DNA from 4 places in the Aliiroseovarius sp. genome. Region 1 is predicted to be linked to each of the others. Evidence: riboswitches for the same ligand, from Rfam matches in the RefSeq annotation. Region 1 holds a riboswitch; each other region holds the start of a gene.

Region 1 (4,722 bases):
TTGGAAAGGGCTGGGACACCCCACCTGCGTTTCGGCATCATCTGCTCGTTTGTGCCGGGCCACGGTGTCACCTGAAGGACGCCCCAAATCTGGTCGACGCGCTCAGGGCGGAACTTGGCCGCGCGGGGCAGAGCTCGGATTGTCTGGTCACAACAACCGGTTGCCTGTTTCCCTGCAATGCGGGTCCGGTGATCGTGCACTATCCGCATGGCAATTGGTACCGTGTGGAGACCATGGACGACATCCGGACCTTTGTGTCCGGGGCGCTGCGCGCCGGAACCATTCCCCGTTCTCTACTCATTCATCAAACAGGAGACATCCATGAACCTGCTTAAATACCTTGTGCCCTTGGGGCTTGTGGCCGCGACCGCTCAGGCTGATCCGGTGACTGTGCAAAGCTGTGGTGTGGAATACACGTTCCAAGAGGCTCCGGCACGTGCAATCACCCTGAACCAACAGGCGACCGAAGTGATGCTAGCGCTGGGGCTGGAGGGATCAATGGTCGGTACCGCCTATCTGGACGATGAGATTCCGGCCCAGTGGAAGGATGCCTTCGGCACCGTTCCAGTTCTGGCCGAGAAGTACCCAGCGGCAGAGGTTGTTCTGGCCAATGAGCCTGATTTCCTGTTTGCGGGTTTTGGCTCGGCCTTTTCCGAAGACAATCTGGGCGCGGCGCAGAAATGGCATGATCTGGGTGTTGGCACCTATCTGGTTGACGCTTCCTGCGGCGACGCGCATCCCAAAAATGTCCCGCTGACGATTGAGCCCATCCTCAAGGATATCGGGACCATCGGGCAGATATTCTCGGTCGAAGATCGCGCAGAGGCGCTGATCGCCGAAACCAAAGCGCGTATTGATGCAGTTCAGGCCGACCCGGCAGGCGCGGGCCGCTCGGCATTTATCTACGATAGCGGCGATGAGACGCCCTATTCGATCGGATGCTGCGGAGGTCCGGCTCTGGTTGCGAAAACTGCAGGGCTGAACAGCATCAGCGATGATGTCGAGGGCACCTGGGTCGATCTGGCCTGGGAACGTGTTGTCGAAGCCGACCCGGATGTGATCCTGCTGATCGAAGCGGGCTGGTCGTCAGCGGCCGAAAAGCGCGCCTATATGGAAAGTGATCCGGTCCTGTCCGAACTGACCGCCGTGAAGGAAGGGCGTTTCGTGACGGTGCCGTTCTCTGAAACGCTTTTGGGGATGCGCTTTGCCGATGGTGTCGAAAACCTGAACGGACAGCTGGCTGAGCTCGAGTAGATGCAAGCCCGGTTTCTGGTCCTGTTTCCCACGGCAATGGTCGCGATGGTGCTTGTCGCCGTTGCGGGCATTCTTTGGGGCACCGCAGATATCAGTTGGTCGGATCGCTTTGCCATCCTGATCCGCAGCGAAGGTGCCCCGCGTGGCCTGTCATTGATCGTCTGGCAATGGCGGATTCCCCGGGTGTTGGCGGTTGGGCTGATCGGGGCCGGGCTTGCTCTTGTCGGAGCGTTGATGCAAACGGCGCTGCGCAACCCGATGGCGGACCCTTACCTTATGGGCCTGTCCTCCGGTGCCTCTGCGGCAGCGGTGGCAGCGATCATCTGGTTGCCGACATCAGTAACCGAAACGCTGGGCGTTCCGGTGATTGCCTTCGCCGGTGCCGCCGTGGCGTTCCTGATGACACTGGGCCTGTCCCAGCAACGCGGGCACCAGCTTGATCCCCTGGTTGTCATACTGGCCGGCGTGGCCGTTTCCCTGATGTTTCAGTCAGTGACGGCCTTTTTCCTCTATGTTGGTGATCCGCATGTCACCCGCAACGCTCTGGGCTGGCTCATGGGCACGGCGGCAGGCACCGAATGGTCCGAGCTTCCGATGCTGGTTTTCTCGCTTGCAGTGATCGCGAGCCTGTTTTTGATGCGGGCGGATGCGCTGGATGCAACACTGCTGGGTGAAGAACGCGCTCAGGCTCTGGGTATTCGAACCGGGCGTCTACGCGTGATGATATTCGTTGCCACGGTTGTCCTGACTGGACTGGCTGTTTCCGTGGCCGGGATTGTTGGCTTTATAGGTCTGATCATCCCGCACATGGCGCGGCTGCTGGTCGGTGCACGGCACAAGGTATTGTTGCCTTTGTCGATGGTTCTGGGTGCCCTTGTTCTGATTGCTGTTGATCTGCTGTGCCGGGTCCTTCTGGCACCGCAGGAACTGCCGCTTGGTGTCTTGCTGGCGTTGTTTGCAGCGCCGCCTTTCATCTTCATTTTGCGGGGATTGCGTCGTGCCGTCTGATCTCGCTCTGGAAATCCGCGATCTGTCGGTCGAAGTGGGCGGTCGGCCCTATGTGCGCGGCGTCTCTTTGACCATCCCGCAGGGCGAAATCCACTGTTTGCTGGGGCCGAACGGTGCCGGCAAGACAACCGTTTTGCGCACGATCTACCGTGCCGAGCGCCCAAGCGCAGGCGAGATCATCGCAGACGGCCGCAGCATAGATGACTATGCCCATCACGAATGGGCGCGCAAAGCAGGGGCGCTGGTGCAAAGTTCGGGGCTGCTGGCCGGGCTGACCCCGGCAGACATCGTCGAAATCGGCCTGTCCGTTCTGGGCCTGAACGGGCACGAGCTGACCGGACGCAGGGATGACGCTTTGGACCTGGTCGGGTTGAGCCAAAAGCGAAACCAGCCTGCCGATCATCTGTCGGGGGGCGAACTGCAACGGTGTTACTTTGCCCAGCTGCTGGCCTGCGATCCAGAGATTTACATTCTTGACGAGCCGACCAACCATCTTGATCTGCACTATCAACTCGTACTGCTGAACGAAGTCAGGCGGCGGGGCCGAACGGTATTGATGACACTCCACGACCTCAATCTGGTCGCGCGGTACTGCGATCATATCCATTTGATGAATGGCGGGAAAATCGTCGATCAGGGCAAGCCGTCAAATGTTCTGACGCGCCGGAACCTGAGGGCGCATTTTCTGGTCGACGCCTACCTCGACTCGCAGTCCCTGGTGATTAACGGCCCGGTTGCGACGTGATCGAAATCCGACCTCCGCGCAGACCCATGTCTGTTTTGGAACCGGAATTGTCGCATGTATTTCATCGCCTAAGCGGGGCTGAACTATTCTGTGCCTGTGAGGTGCCGCTGTTTGATTCTGAAACAGCGGAGAATTGGGAAGCCGGTGTAATTCCGGCACTGCCCCCGCAACGGTAACGAAGGTCAGGTTCGGCAATCAGCCACTGGGAAGAGGATCCCGGGAAGGTGCCGACACCGGGCGCAAGCCCCTTCCAAGTCCGGAAACCAGCCTCGCAGATATGTCAAACCGCGGGTGGCGGTGGGGGCAACCGGTTCGGACGTGATCCTCGCGCGTCTCCGGACGGTTCTCCGGTGTCACCTGCCCAAACAATGCCGCGGGGCGCGGCAGGAGAGCCGGAAGTGAATACCATTCAAAACCTGTTGGCGCGCCGAAACCCGGCACATGCCCTGGAACAAGCGTTTTATACCGATCCCGGGATTTTTCAGACCGACCTTGAAACCATCCACTATCGCGACTGGCTGTTTGCTATCCCGGCCTGTGAATTGGAGAAGCCCGGCAGCTATGTCACCTATAACGTCGGCGCTTATCGCGTGATTATCGTCCGGGGAGCAGACAATCAGATCCGGGCGTTTCACAACACCTGCCGTCATCGCGGGTCGGTCATCTGCAAGGCGGCGAAAGGCCATGCCCCGAAGCTGGTCTGCCCTTATCATCAATGGACCTATGAACTGGACGGCTCGCTGCTGTGGGCCCGCGACATGGGGCCGGATTTCGACCCCAGCCAACACGGGCTTAAGACCATGCATTGCCGTGAACTGGCCGGGCTGGTCTATATCTGTCTGGCAGATGAAGCGCCCGATTTCGACAGTTTCGCCACAATAGCGCGCCCTTATCTGGAGCCGCACGGTCTGGGCAATGCCAAGGTGGCGTTCGAAAGCTCGATCATCGAAATGGGCAACTGGAAACTGGTCTGGGAGAACAACCGGGAATGTTATCACTGCGGCGGCAATCACCCGGCGTTGTGCCGCACCTTCCCGGATGACCCAGCGATCACCGGCATCGAAGGCGGCGAAACTCCGGCCCATATGCAGGCCCATTTCGACCGGTGCGAGGCTGCAGGACTGCCATCGCAGTTCTACCTGAATAACGACGGACAGTATCGTCTGGCGCGGATGCCCCTGAAGGAAGGCGCGGAAAGCTATACCATGGACGGCAAATCCGCCGTGCGGCGCTGGCTGGGCCGGTCGCCATTCGCCGATGCCGGGGCTTTGTTGAAATTCCACTACCCGACCACCTGGAACCATTTCCTTGCGGATCACTCCATTGTCTTCCGCGTCACCCCGATCAGCCCAACGGAAACCGAGGTCACCACGAAATGGCTGGTCCACAAGGACGCGGTGGAAGGTGTCGATTATGATCTGAAACGCCTGACCGAGGTCTGGGTTGCCACCAATGACGAAGACCGCCGGGTCGTTGAGGATAATCAGCAAGGCATCAACAGCCCCGCTTATACCCCCGGGCCATATTCAGCGACCCAGGAATCCGGTGTGCTTCAATTCGTTGATTGGTATTGCACCACGCTGGCGGATCGTTTGGCCCCTGGCATCATGGCTGCGGAGTGACGGCGATGAAAGACCTCAGCTCAGCCGCCGCCATCTGGCAGGACAATGAAATGCTGGAATGCGTCTCGGTTGTCCCCGAGATGCCAAATACCG
Region 2 (4,722 bases), 1.4 Mb from region 1:
TGGAACACAGGCCGATCATGCACTAACTATCAACCTGGACCAGTCAGATGGGGCGGCTCAGGAAACAGGATATCAAGTTCCTGCGCCAGGCCAAATACCTGGTGGAACAGGGCTATTCCGTCTTGATGTATGACATGCGCGGACACGGCGAAAGCTTCCCTGAGATTTGCTGAAGCAGAGCAACCCTACGGATATCGGGAAGCGCATCCTTCATGCGGCGAGTTACCAGTTTGGACTGGTCATCAAGCTTGCTCTATTTGCGATTGAAGAGGCCCTCTACTTCGCCGACACGACTTTGGAGGAACGCCATTTCGCGGTTGCGTTCAAGAATTGGAAGGGGTGCGCAGAGGCTTTCAACCCGTTTTTGGTCAACGACTTCCTTCAGATCGACACTCAGAAGATGTTCACTTCCGAGGAGCTGGTTTGATGCTGAAGATCAGATCCCTTCCTTTGACTGTCGAGTATCACACCGGGGAGTCGGCAACCTCGGTTGCTGCGCGCCTGGCAAGGCGTAATGGTGCACCGCGGCTGATAACCTTCTGCTCTGACATTGGTCTCGACTACTTTGCACTGGCGAATGGTGAAGAGATCGAGGTGAGACGCCTGGCTGCGTTTGCTGGCGTGGATCACGATGAGCTGGTGAAGAACACGCCGAGCGTTGTTCGCAAGGACTGGTTCAGATTGGGGGAGGCCGAGATCAAGTTTTCGGCCTTTCAACGTACCCGACCAAGGGTTTGCCCGATTTGCATCGAGGGTTGTGTGGCGGAGACCGAAAGCGCTCGGCACATCAACCGGGATCAGCCCAACTTATTGCTGCACGTGTTTGTAGCAGACACCGCTGTGTTCTGCAGGAGTTGCCAAGGCCAGCCTCGAACAAAGATCATTTTGACATCGCGAACCTGGCCATAGGCTTCACGCCTGGCAAGCCGGAGTTCTTTCCCGAAGGGAGCCTCGGGTTGATCCATCACATGGGGGAGAGAGTAAAAGGAGCGGCCGGGGCAGGGTGGTTTGACAACCTTCCCTTTCATGTCGCAACCCAGACCTGTGAGAACTTCGGACTTCTCCTTCTGAAGGGCCCGACCACGAACCGGCAGCTCGTGTCAGATCTGGATTGGGCCAAGTCAGGCCATATTGGGTTCACTTTTCTGCGCCATGGCCCCGACGCGATGATTGAAAAACTCGCCGAACTGGAACGCAGGCGTCCCAACGACAACTCCCTCTACCGAGCTCGGTTTGGCGTCTTCTTCGAGTGGCTTCGCAATCGCGAAGATGATCCTGCCTTCGATGCAATCCGCGATCCAGTTCGGCAGTTCATTTTCGATACCTATCCCGTTCAGAAAGATGCATTGGTCCTCGGCGTCAAAAACCCAAGACGAAAGCTCCACACACACCGATCGCTTTCTAAAGAACGTCGGCTGGATTTCACCAAAACGGGTCATGCCCTCCTTCAGCGTGGCGATGTCCGGAAGAACGACAGCAACAGCTTCGAACTGCTGCGATACGTACCATCAAATGTGGCTGATGAGATTGCACATGAGTTGAATAGGGTGTTCACGGCCGAGCGGACGGCGAAAAAGCTCGGTGTGACACGTGCAACCCTTTCCCAGCTTTCTCAAAACAGGCTCATTCAGCCTCACTTCAAACATCGAGGCGCGGTCCCTGGTTTCCATAGCAACGAGATTTGGCGCTTTGCCACTTCCGTGACCAAAGGATGGGTGCCTTTTCTCGGCAACAAGTCAGCGGCCAAATGGGTATCTTTTCAAGATGCCGCCAAGCGATGCAAATGCGCTACTTGGCAAGTGCTTGGCATGGTCATCCCCTACGGTTTGCCGGTGACCAACCCGGATCGGAAAAAGAAGCTGCTCTCCGACCACATCACCTGCCCAAGGGCTTTGGCCAGGAAATATGATGAAGTCGAAAGGAACGCAGTCACCTTTCTGAAAGCGGGCAATATGTTGGGGTGTAATACAGCTCAGGTCGAAGAGCTCGTCGTGCGAGGTCTACTCACGGAGACACCCGCGTTTGCGATCCGGTCGAGAAAGAAATACCGGACCGTCGAACTGGCGGGTGTCCACTCCCTGCTAAACGGTGATCAGCAAATCTGACTGTCTGAGGGGGACGAGCGGGTGCTGCTCTGGCCACTTTTTTCGACTTCCCAGTGGAAGAACTTTCCTGAGTCAAAGGAAGAAACGCCAGCCTTTTTCGCAATCCGATGTCGGATTGCCCAATGAAATAAGGGACTCCGGTGGAAGGGTTATGGTGAGTCACCCACCCTTGGCAGTTCGAAGAAAGGTTCCGTTGGCGGCGGCCTTTTACGTTGATCGGTGCAAAGACAGGATTGTTTTTAACTCCGAGCCACCGTTTCTTTTCTTAAATCTCAGAAGCGGTGTTTCCGCGTCCCATGAAAAATTTTCTTTCCAGCATGCTTTAAGAATTCTTTACAAAACGTCTTCCTCGTACTACCTCCGATTCCGCTTCGGTCCTGTCGGCATGCCGGTGGGATAATAGGGAACACGGTGAGGTGTAGCCATCAGGCGCCAATTCCGTGACTGCCCCCGCAACTGTAAGCGGAGAGCGAGGCCGGACAAAGCCACTGTGCCGCCAAGCGGTGCGGGAAGGCCCGGCCAAGCTGCGACCCGCGAGTCAGGAGACCTGCCGAGGTGATCACCCAATCCGTACGCGGGGTGCGTGCGAGATTACGGTCTGTCCGTCGTGGTGACATTTTCGCCGCGGCCGGACTCCAAGATCTTCGACCGCAAAAATGGACTACTGCCCGCCCGCGAAACGAGGCGAGGCAATTCAGAGGGACGTGGCCAATGCTTGCCCGTATTCTTTCCACGACCGCGTTTGTCAGCGCGGTCTCCACGCCTGCGATCGCGCAGGATTACACCGATCTCGGCACCATTATCGTCTCTGGCGACCTTACGCTGTCTGCGAACCGCGGCGAGACCACCAAGACCGAGCGTAGCGGCTCTACGGTCGAAATTGTCACCCGTGAAGATCTTGAAGAAGCCGGCGACATTCAGGTCGCTGATTATCTTGCCACGCTTCCCGGTCTCAGCGTGACGGGCAACGGTGGCATCGGTTCGACCACCAGCCTGCGCATTCGTGGTTCATCCGGGCGCTATATCGGGGTTTACGTTGACGGTATCGACGTGAACGACCCGTCCGCCCCGCAGATTGCGTTTGATTTCGGAGGGTTGACCACGGACGATATCACTCGGATCGAAGTGCTTAAGGGCGCGCAGTCCGCCCTCTATGGTTCCGAAGCCATTGCTGGTGTCATCAATATCACCACGAACCGGGCCACCGAGCCGGGTCTGCACCACAACCTTGCGGCGGAATACGGCTCGCACAACACCGCACGGCTGTCGTACAACATGAGCTATCTTGGCGATTACGGCAGCTTCGCCGCCACGCTGAGCCACATTCGCACCGATGGAATTTCGGCCGCGGACGAGAACGCAGGCAACACCGAGGACGACGGCCACGAGGCCACCCGCCTGAGCTTCTCGGGTGAGTATGCGGTTTCGGACACGGTCACCATCGGCGGCTCGGGTTTCTGGCAGACCTCGGAAACCGAGTACGACGAATATAGCGGTGGCCCGGTGGACGGTGTGTCTCCGGACGAGCTGTCGGAAAGCGACCAATTCGGTTTGCGCGGCTTCGTGCGTGTCGAAGGTGGCGCGGTCGAGCATGAGTTCTCGCTGCAGTATTACCAGAACGACAGGCTTTCCTCCGGCACCAACGCCTGGGGGCCCTTCGCCTATGACTATCTGGGGGAGCGGATCGGGCTGGCTTATCAAGGTCAAGCCGAGCTGACCAACGCCACGCTAACCTTCGGGCTGGACGCGACGCGCGAGTCTTATGAAAGCGGCGTGCAAAACGGTGAACATGACATGCTGGGGGCCTGGGTTCAGGCCGATTGGCACCTGTCGGAGCAAGTTGAGTTGGTGACTGTCCTGCGTCACGACGATCATTCGGACTTTGGCGGCAAGACCACCGGCCGCGTGTCGCTGGCCTGGCTGCCCACGCCGGATATCACGGTCCGGGCCGCGGTGGGTACCGGGTTCCGTACGCCGTCGCTGTTCGAGCTCTTCTCGTCACCCTATGGCAATGCGGCGCTGCAGCCGGAAACCTCGGTCAGCTATGAGCTGGGTATCGAAAAGCGTTTTGACGGTGGTGAAGTTTCGGCCACCTTGTTCAGGACCGAGATCACCGACCTGATCGCTTGGTCGCCCACTGGCTACACGCAGACACCGGGGACCGGATGGGCCCAGGGGGTCGAGCTTGCCGCGGCCTTCAAGCTGTCCGACAGCCTGGATATGACGGCATCCTACACCTATACCGACAGCGAGAACGCTGCGACAGGTATGCGGCTGGCCCGGGTGCCGATGCACACGGCTGCCGTCCGCCTGAATGCCGAGGTGACGGATCGTTTGTCGACGGGCCTTGCAGTCAAGCATGTCGCCGGTCTGAACGATACGACCGGACCGCTGGCGGACTATACCGTGGTGGATGCTACGGTGACCTATGATGTTTCCGACAGCGCCGAGCTTTACCTGCGCGCCGAGAACCTGTTTGACGAGGAATATCAGACCGTCACGGGTTACGGCACGCCGGATCGCTCGTTCTACTTCGGCGCGCGGATGCAGTTCTGAGACTGGATCGTGCCATTATGAAGATCGGCTCTCACGCAATGGCCATGACTGCGATCGTGGT
Region 3 (4,722 bases), 920 kb from region 1:
GAGCACAACGGCGAGTTGCTTGTCAGCATTCGCCAGCGTGGACAGGTGGTGATGCGCCACGACCTTGTCGGCAATCGCGGCCACCCGCTCGGCATCGGCGCGGTGGGCGAAGCGGCTGTATTCCAACGCCTCGTCGCGTTTGGTGGGCTGTTTGAAACTGGTGACCCCGGCAAACAACCGCCCGTCGACTTCCGGCAGCACCACATGCATGGCCAGATCGGCGGGCGAGAGGCCGCGTTCTGCCTCGTCCCAATCCTTGCGTCGCGACGTCGATAGTGCGACCTGGAAGACCGGGCAGCCGGTGGAGCTCAAGGGCGAGGTGGCGCCATCTGCGCCCTGCGCCGAAAAGGCAGTGGCGTTGACTATGGCCGCGGGGGTGAGCCGTGCGACCTGATCCGCGATCCAGGGCGCATGGGTGCCCTTGAGTGTGGGCGCGAAGAGGCCGATGGCGTCGAAACCACGTGCCTCCAGCGCGCTAATCAGCGCGTCCACCGGATCGGTGTCCGCCGAGGTCAGGTAGGAGCGATAGAAGGTGACGAGGGCAAGCGGTTTGTCGCCCGGCTCCGGCGCGGGCACGACGCCCTGGCCCGGGTGATAGAACCCAGCCTCGGGCACGGTCTTGGCGCCGCGCACGGGGCCCGCGTAGAGCCCGGCGGCGAGCGACAATTGCGCCAGCGCGGCCTGGGCGGCCACGGCGCCGCCTGCCTCGCAGAGCTGCTGCAAACGGCGCAGGGTCGAGGTGGGCAGGGTCGAAAGCTCGTCCAGACGCGGGTCGGGGCGGCCATCGGCAGGCAGGATGGCCAGAGCGATCCCCCGCCGCCGTGCCATGTCTTGAAGCGTCGCCAGCCCATAGGCCCAGTAGCTTTCCCCGCCGATCAGCCGAACCAGGATGGCCTTGGCGCCCACCAGGGTCTGTTCAGCGTAAGTGTCGACCGACAGGGGATGTTTCAGCGCCACCAGGTTGGCGAGACGCAGTGAAGGCAAGTTGCCATCCGCCCCCCCATTCGCCCTGTGCCATCCTGCCGCGAAAGCCCCCAGGTCACTGTCCGAGAAGGACAGCACGACCAGCTCCGCAGGGCTCTGACCGAGGTCCTGCGGGGTGTCGCTCTGATCGAGCCCGTGGCTTTCGCGGAAGACGACGTGCATCGGTGCTTAGGCCTCCAGCACAGAACGAATGGCGGCTTCGTTGATGTCGTGATGTTCGGCAATGACCACCAGCTGGGTGCGACGTTCCTGCGCCCCCCAAGGCTGGTCGAATTGCGCGCGGACCCGCGCGCCGACCGCCTGCACCAACATGCGCATCGGCTTGCCTTCGACGGCGACATAGCCCTTCACGCGCAGGATCTTCTGCTCGCGGGCCAGACGTTCGATATTGCCTTGCAGCGTTTCGGGATTGGCGACCTCGCCCAGGTCGATGACGATCGAGTCGAAATCGTCATGTTCGTGGTCGTGATGGCCGTCATGGTGGCTGGGACGCGCGTCGAGGTCATCTTCGGCGGCGGCTTCCAGCCCCAGCACGACACGCGGGTCGACCACGCCTTCGCTCATCGGGATGATCGGCAGCTCGCGCGGGGCTTCGGCCTCAATCACGGCACGGGCCTTGGCGAGGCCCTCTTCGCCCGCCAGGTCGGCTTTGGACAGAAGCACGATATCGGCGCAGGAGACCTGATCCTCGAACACCTCGGACAGGGGCGTTTCGTGGTCCAGGCTATCATCGGCCTCGCGCTGGGCCTGAACGGCATCAAGGTCGGGGGCGAATTGGCCCGAGGCGACGGCCTCGGCATCGGCCAGCGCGATCACGCCGTCCACGGTGATGCGCGACTTGATTGCGGGCCAGTCGAAGGCTTTCAGGAGCGGTTTCGGCAGCGCCAGGCCCGAGGTCTCGATCAGGATGTGATCGGGTTTTTCCGGCAGGGCCATCAGGGCTTCGATCGTGGGGATGAAATCATCGGCCACGGTGCAGCAGATGCAGCCGTTGGCCAGCTCCATGATGTTGTTTTCCGGGCAGTTCTCATCCGCGCAGCTCTTCAGGATGTCGCCATCCACGCCGGCGGTGCCGAATTCATTGACCAGAACCGCCAGGCGCTTGCCTTGGTTGTGGGTCATCAGGTGACGGATCAGCGTGGTCTTGCCGGAGCCGAGGAAGCCGGTGATCACGGTGACGGGGGTTTTCGACAGGTTGCTCATTCGGCGGCCTCCTTGGTGGATTTCTGCGGGGCTTGTGGGGGAATGCGGGCAATGGATTGCTTGCGGAAGATCTCGGGCCGTTCACGCCAGGGCACGACACCGTCGGTGGTGGCGGCATAGGCGGTCACGCCTTCAACGATGGCGGGTACATGGGTGTCCGGGTCCATGTCGCCGTAGATGTAGGTCCAGCGTTCAGCCCCGCCTTCGATCACCATGGAACAGCCGCGCGAGCAGGCGGACAGGCATTCGACAGGGCGGATGCGGACATGGTCGGGCAGGGCGCCGGATAGAGCATCATGCAGACGGGCCCCGGGGCGAGGGCCTTCGGCGTCAGTGGGGGCACCGGCGCGGCAGGTGGTGCAGACGGTGACGGTGACCTTGGCGTCAATTTCGGCCATGTCGTCCATTGTGCCTTCCCTTTCCAATCTGTGGCGAAAGGGGGCAGGCCAGCCAGGGAACCGGTCCGAGACCGCTGTTCCGACAAGCCGGTCGCGATACACCCCGTTCGCCCGTTACGTACAGTGCTGGCAGGTCTCCCGGCTTGCAGAGTTCGAAACGTGTGGACCCCGGGGGGTGTTGTTCCGATGGCCACCCACCTTCCCGACCCTGTGGGGCCAGTGGTCGGGTGACCTCTCTGTTCACGGTCGCGGGGGCGGCTGCGCCTCGGCCTGTGGTGGCCTGTCGCATTCCCTCTTCGCCTGCCTTACGACAGGAACCAGCTAGGCCAGATGTGGCCAAGTGCTTATTGTTGTCAAGCATCAAGGGGGTCGGATTGCTGCAGGAAAACGACATGTCGGGGCGTTACTGGCCGGGCCGGGGGGCTTTGGCCGCGAGTTACCGGATCATGTTCCCGTTGACGGCGATCTGGGCGGCGTTGTCGGTGGCAATCTGGCATGTCCTGCCGACGAGCCTGGACCAGGTTGCCGATCCCTATCTGTGGCATGTGCATGAGATGACATTCGGATTTGGCGCGGCGGCCCTGTTGGGGTACCTGCCATCGGCCTGCAGCAGCTGGACCGGGCGGGCGCCTGTGTCGGGTGCTGCGGTGGCTCTTCTGGCTGGGCTGTGGGGTGTGGCGCGCCTGTCTATGCTGATCTCGGACATGCTGCCTCTTGCCTGGCTCGCCAGTGCGAATGCCGCAGTGTTCTGGGCGCTGGCCCTGGTGCTGGCGCGTGAGGGGATTCGCGGCGCAACCGCCAAGATCTGGGCTTATGTCGGTTTTCTTTGTCTGGCCGGAGGCGCCTCTGGCACGGTGCTGGTCGGGTCAGTGCTGGGGGGCGGTTTCGACGCGGCGCCTCTGCTGGCGCCTCTGCTGTTTGCCGCCCTGCTGGTGGTGGTCGGCGGGCGTATGGTCTTCGGCTTTCTGAAGTCCGATGCCAGCCGACGCGGTCGGGCGGCCGGGAGGGACCTGCCGTTGCTTGGGTGGATCGGTGCCGCGGCGCTGGGGCTGGCAGCGGCTTTGCTGATCTGGGGCCGAGACGAACTGGCAGGGTTTGCGTTGTTGACCGCTGCCCTGTCCCAGGCCGTGCGCCTGCCCACATGGTCGCTTGGCCGGGCCCATAGGGAGCCCCTGTTGCTCATGTTGGCGCTTGGGTTCCTCTGGCTGCCACTGGGGTTGGGGCTGTGGGGCACGGCCCTGATCGGGGTGGACCTGGTCGCGTCCCCCAACGCGATCCATGCTATGATCATGGGGGCCATGTCATCGTTGATCATGGCTGTCGCCGCCCGCCCGGTGGCCCGGCGTGGCGCGCTGGGGCTGGAGGCCCGCCCCTGGATGCTGCCCGCCTTCGGGTGCCTTCAGGCGGCCATTGTGATGCGGGTGGCAGGTTGGCAGGACGCGGCCGTCCTGGCCTGGAGCTTGGCTTGGCTGCTGTTCTTGGCAGGTCTGCTTACCCGCTGTCACGATCCGGTGCCGCGCCCGATTTTCAGCGGATCGCGTCGGTGAAAGCCGCGCGATTGGTCGGTGGCAGCATTGACAGTGTGCGCGCGCTGCGCTTCTACTCCGTTTCCGACCAGACAGGACACGAGGCCGCCCATGACCGACGATAACGCCCGCCACGCTGCAAAGATGGCCAAGAAAAAGGCCGCACGCGACCGCATGATGGAAACCAAGACCGGCGAGAAGGGGTTGGTGATCGTGCACACTGGTCCCGGCAAGGGCAAGTCGAGCTCGGGCTTCGGCATGATCCTGCGCTGTATCGCCCACGGCATGCCCTCGGCGGTGGTGCAGTTCATCAAGGGCGGCTGGCAGACCGGTGAACGGACCCTGATCGAAGAAAATTTCTCGGACCTTTGCCAGTTCCATGCGATGGGCGAGGGTTTTACCTGGGAGACCCAGGACAAGTCGCGTGACATTGCCGCCGCCAAGGCCGGGTGGGAAAAGGCCAAGGAGATGATCCTGACGCCTGAGATCCAGATGGTTCTGCTGGACGAGATCAACATCGCGCTGCGGTACGATTATCTGGACATTGCCGAGGTCGTCGCCTTCCTGCGCGACGAGAAACCCGAGATGACCCATGTGATCCTGACCGGGCG
Region 4 (4,722 bases), 2.0 Mb from region 1:
GAAGGGCTGCGCGTCATGTCGCGCGATGCCTGCCGCCCGTTTTCTGCGAACCGCAACGGCATGGTCCAGGGCGAGGGCGCGGCAATCTTCGTCTTCGAGGAATACGAACATGCCCGCAAGCGCGGCGCCGAGATCCTGGCCGAGGTGGTGGGCTTCGCGATGAGCTCGGATGCGTCCGACATTGTCATGCCCTCGAAACAGGGCGCGGCGCGCGCGATCCGGGGCGCGATGCAGGACGGGGCGTTGAACCCGGAAGATATCTGTTATGTCAACGCTCATGGTACCGGTACGGCGGCCAATGACAAGACCGAATGTGCGGCTGTGGCCGATGCCTTCGGGCATCACGCGGATGACCTGATGATCAGCTCGACCAAGTCGATGCATGGTCACCTGATTGGCGGCACCGGCGCGGTGGAACTGCTGGCCTGTATCATGGCCCTGCGCGAAGGGGTGATCGCCCCCACGATCGGCTATGAGGAGCCGGACCCGGAGTGTGCGCTGGATGTGGTGCCCAACGTGGCGCGCCAGATGGAATGCGAGGCGGTACTGTCCAATGCCTTCGCCTTTGGCGGGCTGAACGCGGTGTTGGCCTTGCGAAAGGTGGCGTGAGGGACGCTTTCCCCGTTGTGGTCCATTAAAAGGGATCCAATAAAAAAACGCCGCCCCGAGGGCGGCGTTTTCGTGTCTGGGCCTGTGGCGGCTTATTGCTGCGGCAGAACCGGCGGCTGCAGCGAGTCAAAGGCGGCGGTGAAGCCGGTCAGCGAGATCGGCAGCTGCACGCGCTGGTCCGGTGCGACGGCGGGCACGATAGTGGCGGTCGCCACGCTACCGGCCTTCATTGCCGCGATATCCGCGGGGCCAAAACCCAGCTGAACCAGGCAGCCCTGTGCGGTGCAGACGCGGAAGGCGTATTCCTTGCCACCGCCACTGTCCACGGCAATGGTCAGCTTTTCGGTCAGCAGTGTTTCCAGGGGGGCAACAAAGGTGGCCCCGGCCAGGGCCTGGCTGCCCTCGGGCAGGCGCACGATGTTGATCTCGGCGACTGGCGTTCCGTCCGCGTCCTTCAGCAGCTGATACATCTGACACGGATCGTCGCCGCCCGGGTTGTGGGCGCAGCGGCGCTCCCAATCGCCATGAACCTCGGCGACATAAATCTGGCCGGGCTGGCGTTCCGCATCGGTGCCCATGTCCAGACCGGTCACACCGGCGTCGGCTTCGGCCTCGGCCTCAGCTGCGGCGTCTTCACCTTCGGCCGGGGCGGCCTCGCCGCTGTCCTGTGCCCAGCCGGTCGAAGCGGTGCTCAGCGCAAACAGTGCGGCCAGGGTAAGCGGTTTCAACAGATCTGCCTTCATGTGCAATGTCCTGTGTTTATCATGAACCTGTTCGGACGGATGCTTAACATGGCTGGAACAGGCTGTCAGGCGCAAAACGACTGCCTGACGCGCCATGGGGGAATTCCGCGTGTCCCCGGCCGTTCAGTGTTTGCTTGCCGCGTTCCGGACGGGAGGTGACGCAAATTCGCCTGACACCACGACCTGCCCGTGTTAGAGCGCAGAGGATGGTTTCGTTCGGCGCGCCCTGCGTGTCGGACGATCAGGGAACACGGTGCGGCGCCCACGATCCGTTCAACGGCGCCAATTCCGCGACTGCCCCCGCAACTGTAGGCGGCGAGCACCCCGGCATGACCACTGATCCGAGGCTTTCGAGCAGAGGATCGGGAAGGGCCGGGCGAGCCATGACCCGCAAGTCAGGAGACCTGCCATCGCCTGTAGACAACCCGGGCGGGGTGCCCCGGCGTGGATGATCCGTCCGCCCGTAAACCCCGTTTCAACGCGCGGAGGGCGACATGACCCGGAAAGACGAAACGATCATCTGCACCACCTGTCCGATCACAGGCGGGGCCTGCCTGCAGGGCCATGCTCTGTTGACACGATTGAGCGCTGCCATCGGTGCGGCGGGCGACACGCTGGACGAGGAATTCGAAATCTCCGGCGCGGCGGATGTGGCGGGCTGCGGGCGGCCCTGCCGCCTGGCTTGGCGCGCCACGCGGGACGAGGCCTGGCTGGCCGGGGATGTGGATGCGGACCTGTCCGAGGACGAGGTTTGGGCGGCGGCCAAGGCCGGGCGCGGCTTGGTCATTGCCACCCGTCAGGTCGAGATGGCGCTGAGTTGACACAAAGGTTGGTCGCGCCGCCGCTGGCGCACCCACCTGCCGGGAACGATATTCCGGCCCCCATCATTTTCTTGGAAAAAGCACAAAGAAAAAGGGCCCTGGATGAGGGCCCTTTCCTGATTTTTCACTCCCTGCCGGACCGGCCGGCTTATATTGTGTCGGAACGCTATGACGTTTGGTCGCATCGGTCAACAGGGGAAAGTGGTTGTTTTTCAACATTTTCGAAAAAAAGCCGCGCCCGGGGGCGCGGCCAGTCTGACAGGGAGGAAGTCATCCGGGCGAAAGAGGACACTGCCCGGATGATTTCACCCTAGCGCAGAAGGGTTAATTTTGTATTTTCAACCCAGAAGTTTTCCACAGGAAGTAGAGGCGGGCTCATGGGCAGCGATATGGACGGGCGCATTTTCATTGGCGGCGGCGGGGCTGAATACGTTGAAAAACAAGGACTATTGCTGAAGTATGCCAACCGCCACGGGCTGATCGCGGGGGCTACCGGCACCGGCAAGACCGTCACTCTGCAGATCCTGGCCGAAGGCTTTGCTGCCCAGGGCGTGCCGGTTTTCCTGTCGGATGTGAAAGGGGACCTGTCGGGCCTGGCGGCCGCGGGCTCGGAGGGGTTCAAGCTGCATGACGCCTTCATGAAACGGGCGGGAACCATCGGCTTTGACGACTATAAGTATGGTGCCTTCCCGGTGACTTTCTGGGATCTCTATGGCGACCAGGGGCACCCGATCCGCACCACCGTGTCCGAGATGGGGCCGCTGCTGCTGTCGCAGCTGCTGGAACTGACCGAGGCGCAGGAAGGTGTGCTGAATATCGCCTTCCGCGTGGCGGATGAACAGGGGCTGCCTCTGCTGGACCTGAAGGACCTGCAGGCGCTGTTGGTCTGGGTTGGGCAGAACTCCAAGGACCTCAGCCTACGCTACGGCAATGTCTCCGCCAGCTCGGTTGGGGCGATCCAGCGGGCATTGCTGGTGCTGGAAAACCAGGGCGGCGCGCGGCTGTTCGGTGAACCGGCGCTGGAACTCAGCGACATCATGCGCACGGATACAGACGGGCGCGGGCGGATCTCGATCCTGGCGGCGGACAAGCTGATGGGCTCGCCGAAGCTTTACGCGACCTTCCTTCTGTGGCTGTTGTCGGAACTGTTCGAGGAACTGCCCGAGGTCGGGGATCCCGACAAGCCCAAGCTGGTCTTCTTCTTTGACGAGGCGCATCTGCTGTTCGATGACGCGCCCAAGGCGCTGCTGGACAAGGTGGAACAGGTGGCGCGGCTCATCCGGTCCAAGGGCGTGGGCGTCTATTTCTGCACCCAGAACCCGGCCGATGTGCCCGAGGATATCCTGGGTCAGCTCGGCAACCGCATTCAGCATGCGCTCAGGGCCTTTACCGCCAAGGACCGCAAGGAGCTGCGCCAGGCCGCCGAGACCTATCGCGACAACCCGCGTTTCGAGACCGAGGACGCGATCCGCGAGGTCGGCGTGGGCGAGGCCGTGACGTCCATGCTGGAGCGCAAGGGCGCGCCCGGGGTGGTGGAACGCACGCTGATCCGCCCGCCGTCCTCGCAGCTGGGGCCGCTTGACCCGAAGGATCGCAAGGCGCTGATCAATGCCTCGCCGATTGCCGGCAAGTATGAGGAGCTGAAGGATCGCGAAAGCGCCTATGAGGTGCTGACCAAACGCGCAGCTGACGCGGCCCGCGAGGCCGAGGAGGCGGAGAAGGCCGAGGAGGAGGCCGAAAGCGCTGCCGAACGCGAATACCGTGCCGGGCGGCGCTACTCGGGCACGCGGGTGGGGCGGTCAAGCTCGCGGTCCCCCCGCAAGAGCCGCTCGCGCAAGTCGGAAAGCTTCGGCGAAGCCGTCGCCAATGTGGTGATCAAGGAGCTGAAGGGTACCACCGGACGCCGCATCGTGCGCGGGCTCTTCGGCACGTTGTTCAAGGGGCGCTGAGATGGCCCGCGTGTCTGAGGCGCCGCTGCCGGAGACGGCTCTGTTGCAGACCTATCACCAACGGCCCGGCTGTTATGCCGATTGCTATGCGGTGGAGCTGCCTGGGAAGGTGTCCTTTGCCGACTATGTCGTGGCCTTCTACACCACGCCTCTGTTCAAGCTGGAACGCGTCATCCTGCGGGTCACCGTGCGCCGCCCGTCCACGGACGGTGAGGTGCGGGCCCTGGCTGAGGGGCGGGCGGAGCGTTTCGCCGCCTGGGATGTCGAGGGACGGGAGGTGGATCAGCTCCTCTTGTGCGACATGGCCGCGAAAACCCGCTCCTGGCTGATGGTGGAGCCCACCCCGGGCGGCACGCGGCTCTATTTCGGCTCGGCCGTGGTGCCGGGCGGGAATGGCAAGCTGGGGGTACTGGTCCATGCGCTGATGGGGTTTCACAAGGCCTATTCCCGCGCGCTTCTGGGCGCGGCGGTACGGCGGCTGCGTTAGCCTATTGGATGGGCGCTGCAGTCGCGCCGAAGGCGCGCCACCGCCCCGCAGGTGCAAAACTATTTGAAATAGTTTTCGGTTGCGCGGCGATGGCCTCGCTGCGCTCGGGGGAC

Evidence for each region. A riboswitch is a leader RNA that binds a small molecule or an ion and turns the genes downstream of it on or off. The one in region 1 is predicted to bind cobalamin.
Region 2: another riboswitch for cobalamin. It lies ahead of ACO07D_RS01920 (TonB-dependent receptor plug domain-containing protein); the one in region 1 lies ahead of ACO07D_RS08885 (aromatic ring-hydroxylating oxygenase subunit alpha).
Region 3: another riboswitch for cobalamin. It lies ahead of ACO07D_RS04340 (DUF1636 family protein); the one in region 1 lies ahead of ACO07D_RS08885 (aromatic ring-hydroxylating oxygenase subunit alpha).
Region 4: another riboswitch for cobalamin. It lies ahead of ACO07D_RS18615 (hypothetical protein); the one in region 1 lies ahead of ACO07D_RS08885 (aromatic ring-hydroxylating oxygenase subunit alpha).

Annotation. Positions count from the first base shown of each region.
Region 1 is NZ_CBDDIE010000003.1:1,568,669-1,573,390, forward strand. Features, by position in the region: gene ACO07D_RS08865 ((2Fe-2S) ferredoxin domain-containing protein) at 1-335, shown strand, start outside; gene ACO07D_RS08870 (ABC transporter substrate-binding protein) at 322-1,254, shown strand; gene ACO07D_RS08875 (FecCD family ABC transporter permease) at 1,291-2,262, shown strand; gene ACO07D_RS08880 (ABC transporter ATP-binding protein) at 2,252-3,007, shown strand; cobalamin riboswitch at 3,090-3,293, shown strand; gene ACO07D_RS08885 (aromatic ring-hydroxylating oxygenase subunit alpha) at 3,376-4,629, shown strand; gene ACO07D_RS08890 (2Fe-2S iron-sulfur cluster-binding protein) at 4,635-4,722, shown strand, end outside.
Region 2 is NZ_CBDDIE010000003.1:189,640-194,361, reverse strand. Features, by position in the region: partial or broken gene ACO07D_RS01945 (IS3 family transposase) at 1-26, shown strand, start outside; gene ACO07D_RS01940 (hypothetical protein) at 48-173, shown strand; gene ACO07D_RS01935 (hypothetical protein) at 167-427, shown strand; gene ACO07D_RS01930 (TniQ family protein) at 427-909, shown strand; gene ACO07D_RS01925 (hypothetical protein) at 957-2,105, shown strand; cobalamin riboswitch at 2,461-2,674, shown strand; gene ACO07D_RS01920 (TonB-dependent receptor plug domain-containing protein) at 2,817-4,661, shown strand; gene ACO07D_RS01915 (ABC transporter substrate-binding protein) at 4,706-4,722, shown strand, end outside.
Region 3 is NZ_CBDDIE010000003.1:644,021-648,742, reverse strand. Features, by position in the region: gene cobN (cobaltochelatase subunit CobN) at 1-1,146, opposite strand, end outside; gene cobW (cobalamin biosynthesis protein CobW) at 1,153-2,187, opposite strand; gene ACO07D_RS04340 (DUF1636 family protein) at 2,184-2,594, opposite strand; cobalamin riboswitch at 2,697-2,922, opposite strand; gene ACO07D_RS04335 (NnrS family protein) at 2,978-4,132, shown strand; gene cobO (cob(I)yrinic acid a,c-diamide adenosyltransferase) at 4,223-4,722, shown strand, end outside.
Region 4 is NZ_CBDDIE010000003.1:3,556,897-3,561,618, reverse strand. Features, by position in the region: gene ACO07D_RS18625 (beta-ketoacyl-[acyl-carrier-protein] synthase family protein) at 1-609, shown strand, start outside; gene ACO07D_RS18620 (invasion associated locus B family protein) at 702-1,352, opposite strand; cobalamin riboswitch at 1,543-1,778, shown strand; gene ACO07D_RS18615 (hypothetical protein) at 1,847-2,173, shown strand; gene ACO07D_RS18610 (helicase HerA-like domain-containing protein) at 2,563-4,122, shown strand; gene ACO07D_RS18605 (hypothetical protein) at 4,124-4,609, shown strand.